Regions from separate parts of the Azospirillum sp. Marseille-Q6669 genome, predicted to be linked through region 1. Evidence: predicted binding sites of a transcription regulator. Region 1 holds the regulator's gene; each other region holds the start of a gene.
What was found. The regulator LexA, encoded in region 1, represses DNA repair genes until DNA is damaged. The targets are predictions, from matches to a motif close to ATGTTCTANTTTGGTTC.
Positions count from the first base shown of each region.

Region 2: a site for LexA is predicted at 1,764-1,780, ahead of ACWPXE_RS17520 (ImuA family protein). Genes of this name have one in related genera too.
Region 3: a site for LexA is predicted at 2,663-2,679, ahead of ACWPXE_RS01335 (putative DNA modification/repair radical SAM protein). Genes of this name have one in related genera too.
Region 4: a site for LexA is predicted at 1,534-1,550, ahead of ACWPXE_RS32900 (LexA family protein). Genes of this name have one in related genera too.

Region 1 is NZ_CBCOOP010000002.1:382,972-386,578, forward strand. Features, by position in the region: gene ACWPXE_RS13025 (ComEC/Rec2 family competence protein) at 1-1,153, shown strand, start outside; gene lexA (transcriptional repressor LexA) at 1,179-1,877, opposite strand; gene ACWPXE_RS13035 (molybdopterin molybdotransferase MoeA) at 2,034-3,251, opposite strand; gene moaC (cyclic pyranopterin monophosphate synthase MoaC) at 3,251-3,607, opposite strand, start outside.
Region 2 is NZ_CBCOOP010000003.1:28,187-31,793, reverse strand. Features, by position in the region: gene ACWPXE_RS17530 (tRNA-uridine aminocarboxypropyltransferase) at 1-441, opposite strand, end outside; gene ACWPXE_RS17525 (hypothetical protein) at 705-875, shown strand; gene ACWPXE_RS17520 (ImuA family protein) at 936-1,739, opposite strand; gene ACWPXE_RS17515 (TIM44-like domain-containing protein) at 1,877-2,968, opposite strand; gene ACWPXE_RS17510 (hypothetical protein) at 3,108-3,341, opposite strand.
Region 3 is NZ_CBCOOP010000001.1:317,522-321,128, reverse strand. Features, by position in the region: gene ACWPXE_RS01345 (ABC transporter permease) at 1-1,471, shown strand, start outside; gene ACWPXE_RS01340 (serine hydrolase domain-containing protein) at 1,484-2,554, opposite strand; gene ACWPXE_RS01335 (putative DNA modification/repair radical SAM protein) at 2,702-3,607, shown strand, end outside.
Region 4 is NZ_CBCOOP010000008.1:96,360-99,966, reverse strand. Features, by position in the region: gene ACWPXE_RS32905 (Y-family DNA polymerase) at 1-1,052, opposite strand, end outside; gene ACWPXE_RS32900 (LexA family protein) at 1,058-1,486, opposite strand; gene ACWPXE_RS32895 (recombinase family protein) at 1,803-2,435, shown strand; gene ACWPXE_RS32890 (SIR2 family protein) at 2,783-3,607, shown strand, end outside.

The sequences.
Region 1 (3,607 bases):
GACGCTGCGGTCGGTGCTGATGACCGGCCTCATCATGGGCGCGGTCATTGCCGACCGATCACCGATCAGCATGCGGTTGGTCGCTTTCGCTGGCATCGTCACCGTCCTCTACGACCCGGAGGGGATGCTGGGGCCGAGCTTCCAGATGTCCTTTGCGGCGGTCGTCGCCCTGATCGCTGCCTTCGAACGCTTCACGCCCTGGGCGGTGCGGCAACGGCGCGAGATGGGCTGGCTCGGCCGGGGAGCCATGACTCTGGGCGGCATCGCTTTTTCCAGCGTGGTGGCGACCGTCGCGACAACGCCATACGGGCTCTATCATTTCCAGCAGGTCGCCTTTTACGGCGTACTGTCCAACATGGTGGCGATCCCCATCACGACGGTGTGGATCATGCCCTTCAGCCTGCTCTCCTACCTGCTGCTGCCCTTCGGGCTGGAGGGGCCGGCGGTGGCGGCGATGAACTGGGGCGTCCGGCTGGTCATCGAGACGGCGGAGCGGACCGCGGCGCTGCCCGGAGCGACGGCGTTTCTGCCGGCCATGCCGGACGCCGCCATCGCGGCGGTCACGCTGGGCGGGCTGTGGCTGGCCATCTGGACGGGACGCTGGCGCTGGCTGGGGCTGGTGGCCTTGGCTGGCGGGCTGGTCGCCCCGGCCGTAGCGCCGCGGCCCGACATTCTGGTGTCGGAGGACGGAACGCTGATGGCCGTGCGCGGCGCTGAGGGGATCCTCAGCCTGTCGACCGCCAGCGACGGGCGGGTCGCCAACACGTGGAGGCGGCGCGACGGCATGGAGAAGCCGGAAGAAAAAGCCGGGCAGGATGTCTGGCCGCTTGTCGGGGTGAGCCTGGACAGACGGCTGCGCTGCGACGCCTTGGGGTGCCTCTACCGTGCGCAGGGGAAGACGGTGGCGCTGCTGCGACAACCGGACGCCTTACCGGAGGATTGCGCTGTGGCCGATGCGGTGGTGACCGCAACCCCGTCGCGCGGGTGTCGGGCGCCGCTGGTCATCGACCGTTGGGGACTGCGGCGGGAGGGTGCGCACACGCTCACCCTGTCGGACAAGGGCATCCGGGTGGAAACCGTCCGGGGGCAGCGCGGCGACCGCCCTTGGACGATGGGGGGAAAGCTGCCCGACGGAAAGACCGGGGCGCGCTGAACCGCCGCCCCGGAGCATCCTGCCGTCAGTACTTCCGCACCAGCCCGACGAGGCGGCCCTGCACCCGAACCCTGTCGGCACCGAAGATGCGGGTCTCGTAGGCGGCGTTGGCCGGTTCGAGCGCCACGGTGTTGCCCTTGCGGCGCAAGCGCTTCAGCGTGACCTCGGCGTCGTCCACCAGGGCTACGACGATGGAGCCGTTGTCCGCGCTGTCGCAGCGCTGGATGACCACCGTGTCATGGTCGAGGATGCCGGCCTCCACCATGGAATCGCCAGCGACTTCCAGCGCGTAGTGGTCGCCCATGCCGAGCATGGCGGCGGGAACGTCCACGAAGGCGGAACCGTCGCGCAACGCTTCGATGGGCGTGCCCGCGGCGATCCGGCCGTAGAGCGGAAGCTGCACGGATTCGGACGCCGGGTTCGCCTCGCGTCCCGCGAAGCTGAAGTCGCCCTTGATGACGTTGGGCTGGAACTTGGCGCGCGGCGGCCGGGTGCGGGCGGTCTCAAGCCCCTCCGGCAGGCGCAGCACTTCCAGCGCGCGGGCGCGGTGGGGCAGGCGGCGGATGAAGCCGCGCTCCTCCAGCCCCGTGATGAGGCGGTGGATGCCCGACTTGGACTTCAGGTTGAGAGCGTCCTTCATTTCGTCGAAGGAAGGGGACACACCGCCCTGTCCGAGCCGCTCGTTGATGAAAAGCAGCAATTCATGCTGCTTGCGCGTGAGCATTTGTGCCTCCCGGCCGGTTCCGCACTAGATATGGAACAAAAGCAAAACGTTCCATCTTGTTCTAGTTTGGTTCTTAACCCCCGTCAAGCCCTACGGATGAAATCAATCGCAAATCGACGGACAGGACTCCCAAATGGATTTCCCGTGCGGAACGGATTAAAGCGACAGGACACCGCCACTCAGCGGGATCACCGTCACGCGGTCGCCCACGGCGGCGGCGGTTGCCTGCGGCTCGCGGACGATCAGGGCGTCGGCCTGGGCCAGCCGGGACATCATCGCGCTGTCCTGGCGCGGGAAGGGGGTGGCGACGGGCTCGCCGTCCGCTCCGGTGGACAGGGTGGCCCGCAGGAAATCGGTGCGGTCGTCGTTGGCCTTCAGCGGCGCGCCGAGCCGCGCCGCGAGCGTGGCGTTCTCGGCGGGCAACCCTTGGAGACGGCGAAGGATTGGCACCAGGAACAGCAGGGCGGCCACCCCGGTGGACACCGGATTGCCCGGCAGGCCGAGCAGCGGAACGCCGTTCGCCGTCCCGAAAATCAACGGTTTGCCGGGTTTCATGGCGACCCGGTAGAAGTCCAGCGACAGCCCGCCCAGCACGTCGCGCACATGGTCGTGCTCGCCTTGCGAGGCGCCGCCCGTGGTCACCAGCAGGTCGCAGCCGGCCGCCCCGGCGGCCATTACGGCGAGATGCTCCGGATCGTCCTTGGCCACGCCGAGATTGTGGGCGAGCCCGCCCTGGCTGGCGACCAACGCGCACAGGCCGAGCGCGTTGGAGCTGACGATCTGACTCGGTCCCAGCGGATCGCCGGGGAGGGCGATCTCGTCCCCGGTGGCGAGCACGGCGATCCGTGGGCGGCGGTGGACGCGCAGCCAGGGCAGGTTGGCCGCGGCGGCCAGGGCGACGTCGCGGGCGGTGAGCAGCCGTCCCTTGGGAAGCAACTCCTCTCCGGCAGTGAAGTCCAGTCCGGCGGGGCGGATGAAGCGCCCCTTGGGCACGGCGCGCCCGACGCGCACGCGGTCCCCGGCATCTTCGCAATCCTCCTGCATCACCACGGCGTCGGCCCCGGCGGGCAGGGGCGCGCCGGTGAAGATGCGCACGGCCTCGCCCGCTCCGACCGATCCGGCGAAGGCGTGGCCGGCGGCGGACTCGCCGATGCGGCGCAGGGTGACGGGAGCTTCCCCCGATGCCTGGGTGATGTCGGCGGCGCGGACGGCCCAGCCGTCCATGGCGGCGGCGGCGAAGGGCGGCTGGGTCAGCCGGGCGACGGCGGGCTCCGCCAGGACGCGCCCCAGCGCGTCGGGCAGTGGCACCGTCTCCGCCGGTAGGGCGGTGAAGGCGGCGAGGATGCGGGCGCGGGCTTCACCGACCTGCAGCATCAGACCGCGCTCCCCCATTCCCCGCTCTTGCCGCCGGCCTTGTGCAGCAGCTTGACCTCGGTGATGGTCATGCCCCGGTCCACCGCCTTGCACATGTCGTAGACGGTCAGCGCCGCAACTGACACGGCGGTCAGCGCCTCCATCTCCACGCCGGTCTGGCCCCTGAGCTTGCAGGTGGCGGTGATGTCCACGGCGTTGCGCTCGGGATCGCAGGTCAGGTCCACCTTGACCGAGGTCAGCATCAGCGGGTGGCACAGCGGGATCAGGTCCGGCGTGCGCTTGGCCCCCATGATGCCGGCCAGCCGGGCCACCGACAGCACGTCGCCCTTCTTGACGCCGCCCTGGAGGATGAGCGC
Region 2 (3,607 bases), on a different contig from region 1:
GATGCGCCGGCACTTCAGGAGCCACGGATTGCGCCACCACAGCGTCTTGGCCTGGCTCCAGGTGCCGTCCAGGACGATGACACCCTCCAGGTCGGCCAGAACCAGATCGCTGTCCTTCTGCGGGACGCCGCCCTTGTCCACCACGGACACCTCCGGCAGAGGGGCCGCACCCTGCTTGACCGGGCCGAGATAGAGCACGCCCCAGCGCTTGTAATCGACCTCGCGTCCGAGGATGCGCTTCAGGTTCGACCAGCTCAGCCCCACCTTCAGCGCGGAGTTCTTGAACTGGAGATGGGTGATCTGCGCGGTGCCCAGCGTTTCGCGCTTTTCCTGCGGGTGCTGGAGGATGAGCAGGAAGACGGCGTTGTCGATCGGCTCCACCGCCTCGCAAACGCACAAATGCATAGGTTTTAGGCAGGTGGGGCAGGATTCGGCGTGCATGGTCGGTCTCGGAGAAGGAACATCCGCGGAAAAAGCGGGAGGCGGGGACTATGGGCTTCCCACCCGAAAAAAGGAACGGGCCTCAAAAAGAAACGGGGTCCGAAAAGAAACCGGGCGCATTAAAGTTTGCATAACGCGTGATCTGCATCACTTAGAGGCCTGGACCTTGCATGATAGCGTCCAGACACACAGGACGGGTTGGGCCGAGGGCGGCCGACAGGACCGCTCCCCGGGCTCTCCCGACGCTCAGAAGGAGGCTTGCCATGCTGCCCGCTCATTTGGCCGCCCGCTTGCTGGAGCAACGCCGGGCTCAGGAATCGGCGGAATTCGCCCGGCAACTGCCGCTCTACGCGGACGACGCGCCCTTTCCGCCCGACGCCGATCCGGATGGCGAGACCGGGCAACCCCTGCCCGACTGGGCCACCAACTACTGACAGGAAAACGACGGGTGGCTGTCGCGTAGGCGACATCACCGTCCGTCCCTCCCGTCCGCATCACGCCACCTCGGCCCAGGACGGTCCGTGTCCGCCCACCGGAACCGGACGCCGAACCGGGGTGGATGCGGGCGCGGGAACGGCCCGCTCCGGTGCTTGCGCCGGGACCAGGGCACCGTCACGCCATTCCACAAGCCACGCCCCCGGGCGACCGCCCCGGCAGCGCTCCAGTTCCGCGCGCCAGCGCGGATCGCCCACGCCCGGCTCCGCCGTCCAACTGGGCGCCGGCGCGATCCGCCAGCGGGTGACCGCCGCGCTCGCCGCCGAGCGGCGGGCGGTGCTCTGCAACAGGAATCCCGTCACACCCGACGACTCGGCGGCCAGTTGAAGCCGGCGGCTCGCCGTCAGGTCCAGCCCACCGACCTCCCCCAGCACGGCGGACAGCCGCCTGCAGCGCAGCGCCTCCTCCATCGCCCACAGGGCGTCGGCGTCGCGGGTCGCGCGCACGGCGATCAGCCGGTCCGGCGTCAGCCCATAGGCGGCCAGCCCGGCGGCGTGCAGGTCGCGCCCGCGCACGACCCACAGCGCGGGCGCCGCCGCGCTGGCGAGGCGGGCCAGCAGATGCGCGGCGAAGGCCGTGCCGGCCCCCGGCTCCTCCCCCGCCACCTCGTGCAGGCAGCCGAGCGGCAGACCGCCCGCCGGAAAGGCTCCGTCGAGATCCGGCAGGCCGAAGGGCAGCACCCGCGCGCCTTCCCCGCCCAGCCCTTCCAGGCCCCGGATGCGGGCGCGCAGATCGGCCAGAACCGCCGCCCGGTCCGGCGGGGGCGCTTCGATGCAGGACCCAGGCACAGGAAGTTCGGGCATGACTCGCTTCCGCTGAGCAGGTATTTGTTCCTGATAGGTTCTATCATGCCCCATCCGCCCAGGGGAGTCCGGAAATGCAAAAGGGGGCGGCCTTTCGGACGCCCCCCTCGCGAGACCGGTTGAGGAGTGGAGAGTGGTCAGCCGGCCTGTTGGATCGCCGACAGGACCCAGCGCCCGCCGCGCGGACGGGTGAAGGTCCAGATTTCCGTGGCCTCGACCGAACGGTTCGGGTCGCCCTCGACCACACGGTTGCTCGCGCGGTCCACCGTCACGTCGGTCAGCGAGAAGCGCATCGCCACGGTGGCGTATTCCGCGTTGCCCTCGCGCCACGCCTCGGCCAGGTCGCCCTGGAGCAGGCGGACGTCGGACAGGCGGTTGACCACGCCGCGGTTGTGGTTGGCCGCCAGTTCCTCGGTGAAGTAGGAGGCCATCTCCGGCGTCACGGCGTTGCGCAGGGCCGTCAGGTCCTCGTTGCCGTAGGCGGTCTGGACCGCGACCAGCGTCTGCTCGAACGCCTGATAGTCGGCCGGAGCGATGCCCAGGTCGTCACGGCGCACGCCAGGACGGCCGGACGAAGCCGGACCCGCCGCCGCACCACCGCGAGCGCCACCACCCAGCGGGTTCGAGCGCGCGTCCACCGCCTCGCGGTTCATCGCACCGGGGTTCATGGCGCCCGGATTCGGACCGGCATAGGCGGCGTTGGAAGCGCCCATGCCCGCCGGCCGCGCCGCGCCCGCCGAACGGTTGCGGAAGAAGCGCATGGCCAGACGGACCAGGAAGACGACCAGCAGGATCTGGAGGATGAAGCCCAGGATGCCCGCGAAGCTGCCCAGCCCATCGAGGAAGCCGCCGCCGAACAGCATGCCAGCGATGCCGGCGCCGATCAGGCCGCCCATCAGGGCCGGCATGAAGCCGCCGCGCGAGAAGAAGCCGCCGCGCTGCGCCGCCGCCGGCGACGCCATGCCCGGCTGCTGCATACCCGGCTGCTGGGCGCCCGGGGTCTGGGCCGGGGCCGCCGACCGCTCCATCGGGGCGGCGCGCGGCGCGGTGTTGGTCTGGGCCGGCGCCTCGTAGGTGCGCGAGCCGCGGCTGCCCGCGGAACTGCTCTTGCCGGCGCGGGCGTCGGCGGTGCCGGCGGTCAGCGCCACGGCCAGCGCCAGAGCGACGGCGCCGAAGGCGCGGGCCGGAGTGCGGGAAACGGTGCGGGGGGATCGCGTGTTCTGGGTCATGGCCGTGTTCGGTAAAGCCCTCGTTTCGGGGGACGCTCACTCATGTAGCGTCCTCCTATATGGTATGGCAGCCCTGCTGTTTTAGAGGGGGCCGCAACCAAACCGGCCAAAAAATGCGCAGGCCGCCCGTTGCGCCCGATCAGGCGGAGGCGCGCTCCCACACCGTTTCCACCCTATGGAAAGTTCCCGCACCGGCCGGAACGACCGGCGGCAGCGGCGCGGGCAGCCGCTCCGCCGCTTGCAGCGCTGCCCAGACGCGGCGGCGCACCTCGATCTGGCGACGGCAATCGCGCGAGCAGTAGAGCGGCGCCGGGCCGCGCGGCGAGCTGCGGCGGAACGGCTGTCCGCAGCAGGCGCAATAAAGTGTGGTCATGGTGATCCTCCCTGCTTTTTTCCGATGACTGGTGCCCCGCCCATCACCCTGTGGAGCGGGCGCCCGTTCGGTTCTTTTCGGTCTAAAGTCTCGATCTGCGCGCACCATTGTTGTGCCTAAGGACGTCCCAGACCAGAGATGCCTTCGGCATATGGCCGCTCGAAACCCCGGCGATTCCGGAAAAATCGTCGGAACAACAATCGCTTGGCTTCCCACAAATCCAGATCGCGCGTCCATTCGCCGCACCCGGTCGTCACCCCCCTCTC
Region 3 (3,607 bases), on a different contig from region 1:
AGCCTTGCTGCTGGCGGGGGCGGTCGGGCTTCTGGCGGCGCTGCTCTGCGCCGTGCCGCCGCTGGCCCGTGCCGCCGGGACCAGCCCCGCCGCGATATGGCGGGGGGCGGTGGATGGCTTGTCCCAGCCCTTGGGCTGGCGGACTCGTGGCGCCATCGCGCTTCTGGGGCTGGCGCTCGCCAGTCTTCTCGCCGCCTGGACCGGGATGCCGCTCGCGGTCGCCGGATTCCTGCTTGTCGCCGGGGTGGTCGCGGCGGGCTTCGCGCTGCTGGGACGGGGGCTTTCCTGGGTGGCCCGCCGGCTGGCGCTCGGGCGGCGACCGGTGGTCCGGCTGGCCGTCGCCAACCTCGGGCGGCCCGGCGCGCCGACGGTCCCGGTGGCCGTCGCTCTGGGCATCGGCCTGACCCTGCTGGTGGCGGTCGGCGTGGTCGGACGGTCGGCGACCGGCCATGTCGCGGCGACGCTGCCGGCGCAGACGCCCTCCGTCGTCGTCCTGAACCTTCCCCCGCCGGATGGCAATCGCTTGAGCGAACGGCTCTCCGCCCTGCCCGGCGTCGGGCGGGTCGAGACGGCGCCCTTCCTGCATGCCCGGATCAGCCGCCTCAACGGCGCCGCCATCACCGAGGCGAACGCCCCGCGCTCCGTCGGCTGGGCGGTGCGCGGCGACCGCGGCCTGTCCTGGCGCGACCGCCCGGCCCCCACCGACCGGATCGTCGCGGGGAGTTGGTGGCCCGAGGGCTATACCGGCCCGCCGCTCGCCTCGCTGGACGCGCAGGTCGCCCGCCGGTTGGGGCTGGCGGTGGGAGACAGCCTCACGCTGGCCCTGGCGAGCGGCCCACTGACCGCGACGGTCGCCAACCTCCGGCGCATCGACTGGACGCGGCTCGACCTGGATTTTCCGGTTCTCCTCTCCCCCTTCCCCAAACCGCCGCCGCACAGCCTCGTCAGCGCCGTCTGGTCCTCGCCCGAAGCGGTTCCGGCGGTTGAGGCGGCGGTGACGCAGGCAATCCCGCAAGCCCCCACGATCCGCGTGGCGGAGGTTCTGGACACGCTCGGGGCGACCGTCCAGACCGTGCGCGGGCTTCTCGACGGCCTGTCCGCCGTCGCTCTCGGCGCGGCGGTCGTGGTCCTTCTCGGCGCCATCGCCAGCAGCGCCCGGCGGCGGCTTCAGGAAATGGCGATCCTGCACGCCCTCGGAGTCGGGCGGCGTTCGATGGTCCAGGCGGTGGTGCTGGAATTCGTCCTCCTGGGCGCCGCGGTCGCCGCGGTCGCGGTTCCGCTCGGCTGGGTCGGCGGCGCGGTGGTGGTCGCCAGCCTTGCCGAGGGCGCTCCCCTGCCTGGAGGCGCTGTTCCCCTGGCCGCCTTCCTCGGCACCGTCGCCGCGATGGCGGCGGTCGGAGCCGTGCTGGTGGCTTGGCTGCCGCGACGGGACGTGATGCGGCGGCTGCGCAGCGATGCGCTGTCCGCCTGACCCACCGGCCGGTCAGGCCATTTCCGCCGCCGGGATGATCGCGTCGGTCAGCAGGGCGTTGAGAAGGCCGACATGGCCATCCGAGCGCGCCGGCCGGCCGGGGTCGGAGGTGACGACGACGGTCAGCCCCAGGCTGGGCACCAGATAGAGCATCTGCCCGCCGTAGCCGCGCGCGTAGGCGATGCGGTGCCCCTTCGCCTTGGCGAGGAACCAGCCGTACCCGTAGTCGTCGCCGGAGAAGGGAGAGCGCGTGCGCGGCACCCACGACGCCTCCACCCAGGCGGCGCTGATGACCGGATGTCCGTTCCACAGGCCGCCCTGCCGCCACAGCTCGCCGAAGCGGAAGAGGTCGAGCGGCGACAGCGCCATGTTGTTGCCGCCGAGATAGAAGCCCTGCGGGTCGCGCGTCCAGGACGGCACCTCGATCCCCAGCGGCTCGCCCAGCCAGTCCCGCGCCAGGGCCAGCAGGCTGCGCCCCGACGCGCTGGACAGCGCCGCGCCCAGCAGATGGTAGCTCCCGGTCGAATAGAGCATCCGCGCGCCGGGCTCGGTGACGAAGGGACGGCGCAGTGCGTCGGCGACCCAGTTGCGGCTGTTGATCCAGCGGCCGTAGCCCGGCCCGGAGGTCGGTTCCAGACCGGCCTGCATGGTCAGGAGGTCGGCGATGGTGATCCGCCGCACCCGCGGATCGACGCCCGCCGGAACCAGCCCCGGCGCCGCCTCGGCGAGGGTGTCATCGACGCTCCTCAGGACCCCGCGGTCGATGGCAATGCCGGCGAGCGAGGCGGCGATGGTCTTGGACACCGACTTGACGTTCACGGCGCGGCTAACCGCCGGTCCCCGAAAAGCCTCCGCCGACACCACCTCCCCATTCCGCCCGATGACCAGCGCATGGATCTGGTCGAGCGCCGCCGCCTGTTTGACCGCCCGGTCCAGCAGGACCGGATCGAACGTGGCACCGGCTGCGGGTTGGGCAGCCTGCAGCGGGCGCGTCAGGGCGCCGCCGAGGGACGCGGCAGCAACGGCGGCGGTGGCGGCAAGGACGGTGCGGCGGCCGAGACGGAATGGCGGATGCGGGTTCATCCCGGATATGTGGTCCCGCTTCCGTGCCATCCAAGATTGCCGAAGATATGCTGGTCGGACTTTGTCCCACCCAGCGCCGCACACGCCGCTTGCCTCCCCACCCCATGAGAACATATTAAGAACACACAAGCAGCGTGGGATGGGACGATGGACGACGCCTTGATCGAGAAGCTCGGCATTCTGGCCGATGCGGCGAAATACGACGCCTCCTGCGCCTCGTCCGGCGCCAAGCCGCGCAGCGGCGGCAAGGAGGGGCTGGGCTCGACGACCGGTGCCGGCATCTGCCACGCCTACACACCGGACGGGCGCTGCGTCTCGCTCCTGAAGATCCTGCTGACCAACCACTGCCTGTTCGACTGCGTCTACTGCATCAACCGGCGCTCCTCCAACGTCCGCCGCGCCCGCTTCACGGTGGAGGAGGTGGTAACGCTGACCCTCGGCTTCTACAAGCGCAACTGCATCGAGGGCCTGTTCCTGTCCTCCGGCATCATCCGCTCGCCGGACCACACGATGGAGCAGATGATGCTGGTGGCGCGGACCTTGCGGCGCGACCACGGCTTCGCCGGCTACATCCACCTGAAAACCATCCCCGAAGCCAGCCCCTGGCTGATCGAGCAGGCCGGGCTGTGGGCCGACCGCCTGTCGATCAACCTCGAACTGCCCTCCGACCACAGCCTGAAGGCCTTCGCGCCGGAGAAGAACGGCGGCACCATCAAGGCGGTGATGGGACAGGTCAACGAGCGCATCGTCGAGGCCAAGGAGGAGCGCCGCCGCTTCTCCCCCGCCGGCCAGAGCACCCAGCTGATCGTCGGCGCCGACGATGCCACCGACCGCTCGGTCCTGGAGACCAGCGGCACGCTCTATCAGCGCTACGGGCTGCGCCGCGTCTACTACTCCGCCTTCAGCCCGATCCCGGAGGCCAGCTCGGTGCTGCCGGTCAAGCCGCCGCCCCTGCAACGGGAGAACCGCCTGTATCAGGCCGATTGGCTGCTGCGCTATTACGGCTTCACGGTGGAGGAGATCGCGTCCGGCGGCGAGGGCGGGATGCTCGAC
Region 4 (3,607 bases), on a different contig from region 1:
GTCAGGATCACCCCGGCCTTGGACATGGCGAACCCATCGCGCCAGATCCTGCGGGCGCCGGCCGTCGCCGCGGCGATCAGCGTGAAGGTGTCGTCGGTCGCTGGTCGCAGTTCGACGGTCGCGACGTTGCTGTAGGCCGAGCCCGGCCGGAAGGGTGACGTGTGCATGAAGACCTGGAGGGCCTCCGCAGCCAGCCCTTCGGCGCGCAGTTTTTCCCCGGCCCTGGTCGCGTAGGCCGCCACCGCCTCCCGCATCGGCTCCCATTCTGTGACCGGCTGGCCGAAGCTTCGAGTGACCGCCGTCGTCTTGCGCGGCGCCGGCGCTTGATCGAGGGGCAGACAGGAGAGCCCGCGCAGCTCGTAGACGATTCGCTCCCCAACCACGGTCAGCACCTGACGGGCGCGCCGGGGCTCCATGTCGCGCAGGTCCGCCGCAGTCTTCACGCCGAGCATGCCCAGCTTCTCTGCCGAGCGCCGGCCGATGCCCCAGACGTCCTCGACCGGCACGACGCGCAGCACATGCTCACGCTCCGATTCGCCGCCCAGATCGCAGACACCGCTGTCGTCCAGCAGTGCCTTCTTCGCGGCATGATTGCTGACCTTGGCGAGCGTCTTGGTCGGCCCGATCCCCACGCAGGTCGGAATGCCGGTCCACCGGCGGACCGTCGCCCGGATCTCTGCGGCGTAGGCCAGCAGGTCCCGACCCTCAAAGCCGCTCAAGTCGAGAAACGACTCGTCGATGCTGTAGACCTCAAGGCGTGGGGTGAAGCCGCGGAGACAGTCGGTCACCCGGGCCGACAGGTCGCCATACAGAGAATAGTTGGAGGACAGCACCCGCACCCGGTGGCGCCGGACAAGATCGCGCACCTCGAACAGGGGCTGGCCCATCTTGACGCCCAGCGCCTTCAGCTCGGCGGAGCGGGCGACGAAGCAGCCGTCGTTGTTCGAAAGCACGCCGACCGGGACGCCTTCGAGCCGGGGATCAAAGACCCGCTCGCATGAGACGTAGAAGTTGTTGCAGTCCACCAGTCCGTAGACCCGCGGCGGCGCCATAACCATCACCGCCGATGCAGGCGGATGGTGCTCGTGATGACGCCCCAGATTTCAAAGTCGGGCCGGTCGGTGACCTCGACCGGACGGTATGCGGTGTCATCTGAATCCGGCACCAGCCACACGCGGGCGCCACGCTTCAGCAGTCGCTTGCACGTCAGTTCCCCATCCAACACTGCGACGATCACATCGTCGTGACGGGCGGTCAGCGATCGATCGACAATGGCAAGGTCGCCGTCATGGATGCCGGCCCGGACCATGGAATGACCGGAGACGCGCAAGGTGAAAGAGGCGGAAGGGTGGGGCACCAGCACCTCGGCGAGATCGATTCGTCCTTCTATGTAGTCGGCCGCGGGCGACGGGAATCCCGCCGGCACCACGGCCTCGACAGACACGACCGGGCATGACCGCATCACTATCGGCTCTGGCGCCTGCATGCTCCCCTCCACCCACCTGACCTTGTTGGGAGGATGGCGCGGGAAAAGAACTTTTCAAGAACAAAGAGTCGTTGACACCAAAGCTGGGATCACGGTGACCAGTTCCGCTGTCATGCCCATCCCAGCGCCGGGACCAGCGGGCTGGCGCTCAGCGACAAGGTCTCGAAGAGGCAGAAGTCGGACGCGACAGTGTGCGCCAGGAACATGGCGTTCATGGCATGTCTCCGTTGGGATTGGATGAAAAAGGAGCGGTTATGCGACAGGATCGGCGCAACCGGGAAGCTGTGTTGGCGCCTGTTGCAAAACCTGTCGCGGTATGCTGTCGTCAAAGGGCATGGACCAAACGCGACACAACAGCCCCGCGACGCATCTGATCGGTTACGCCCGCGTCTCGACCGAAGATCAGCGGCTCGATCTCCAGCTCGCCGCTCTGGCGGCCGCCGGGGTAGCCGAGGCCGACGTGTGGAGCGACAAGGCAAGCGGGGTGCGCTCCGACCGTCCCGGCTTGGCCGGCGCCCTGAAGGCATGCCGCCGCGGTGACGTACTGGTGGTGTGGCGCCTCGACCGCCTGGCGCGCAGCACCGCCGAGTTGCTGAAGATCGCCGACCAGCTCCAGGCGCGCGGCGTAGTGCTGCGCAGCTTGACGGAATCCATCGATACGGGCGGCGCGGTCGGTCGCTTGGTGTTCACGGTGATCAGCGCCATGGCCGAGTTCGAGCGCAACCTCATCAGCGAGCGGACCAAGGCCGGTATGGCGGCGGCGCGGGCCAAGGGACGGCGCGGCGGCCGACCACCCAAGCTGACCGACCGTCAGCTCGTTATGGCCGAACGGCTGTTGGGCGATCCGGCTGTGACTGGCCAGCAGGTTGCCGACCAGTTCGGCGTGCATCGGGGGACCTTGTATCGGGCGCTTGCCGAGTATCGGCGACGGCGCGAACCCAAATCGTGAAAGGGCGCTCTCGACCTACACGAGGCGCATCATAGAAATGCGCCATCAACTGCTTTTCAATGTCGATCGCCGGTCGTCGACGCAGTAGCTGGCAGCTTGGCCGACCGCCAGGAGCGGACAAGGTGCGTTCTAAATGACTGCGAGGTTTGTCCGGAAACTCGTCGCCGTGGTGGATTGGCCAACAGCCTGTAGTGTGGCCGTCAAAGAGCCGTTTTGCGGACTGCGGGGGCGTCTGCCTTGGGCCAGAAATAGACGGACAGCTTATAGATTTCAAAATTGCAAAAACTGCGGTTGAAGATTGCGATCTCGAGAGAATTATCACACTATCGCCTAAAATGGAGGGAGCAATGGCGCACGATATTGACGGAATCGAGGAGTTCGACCCTCAATCCTCAATCCTCTTCCTTGGGTCCGGGTTCAGTCTCGGAGCGACCAATATCTCGAATGAAAGTCCACCGAACGGCAAGGGGCTGCGGCGCCATTTCATTCAACAACTCAAGCTCCCAGCGGATACGGACTATGATCTGCAGGTCCTCAGCGAGGAGTTCGCCGAGGATAACCCCCGGAAGCTTCGTGACGAACTCTACAGGATTTTTCGGCTGACCGCATTAACTGCGGGACAAACGGCCGTACTCGACGAGCCATGGCGACGCATCTACTCAACTAACTACGATGATGCAGTAGAATTGCATCGGTTGAGCAAGAAAGCACCGCCGAACGCGTTCGATGTCTCGGAGCCGGTTCCGAACAAATTGCCTCATGGAGCAGTCGTGCATCTCCACGGCAGTATCCGGCTGATCACGCCAGAGAACGTGAAGGAGAGTCTCGTCCTCGGCGAGGGTTCCTACGTGAACCAGTACGTCATCCGCTCGCCGTGGTACGACCAGTTTCAGCGCGATCTCGCCTTCGCTAGCGCCCTTTACGTCGTCGGCTATAGCCTCGCCGACTACCATATCGCTGGCCTGTTGATGGCCAATCCGAAGCTCGCCGAGCGTACATTCTTCATCCAAGGGCCCACCCCAGACCAGACTTTCGTGCGCCGCACCGCGCAGTACGGGCGCACGATGTTCATAGGCACCGACGGTTTCGCCAAGGTGCTCGCGTGCATTCCGCGCCCAACTGCCACAGCACTCGAGAGCCTGCGGGCGTTCCGCTCGTTGACGCCAACGCCG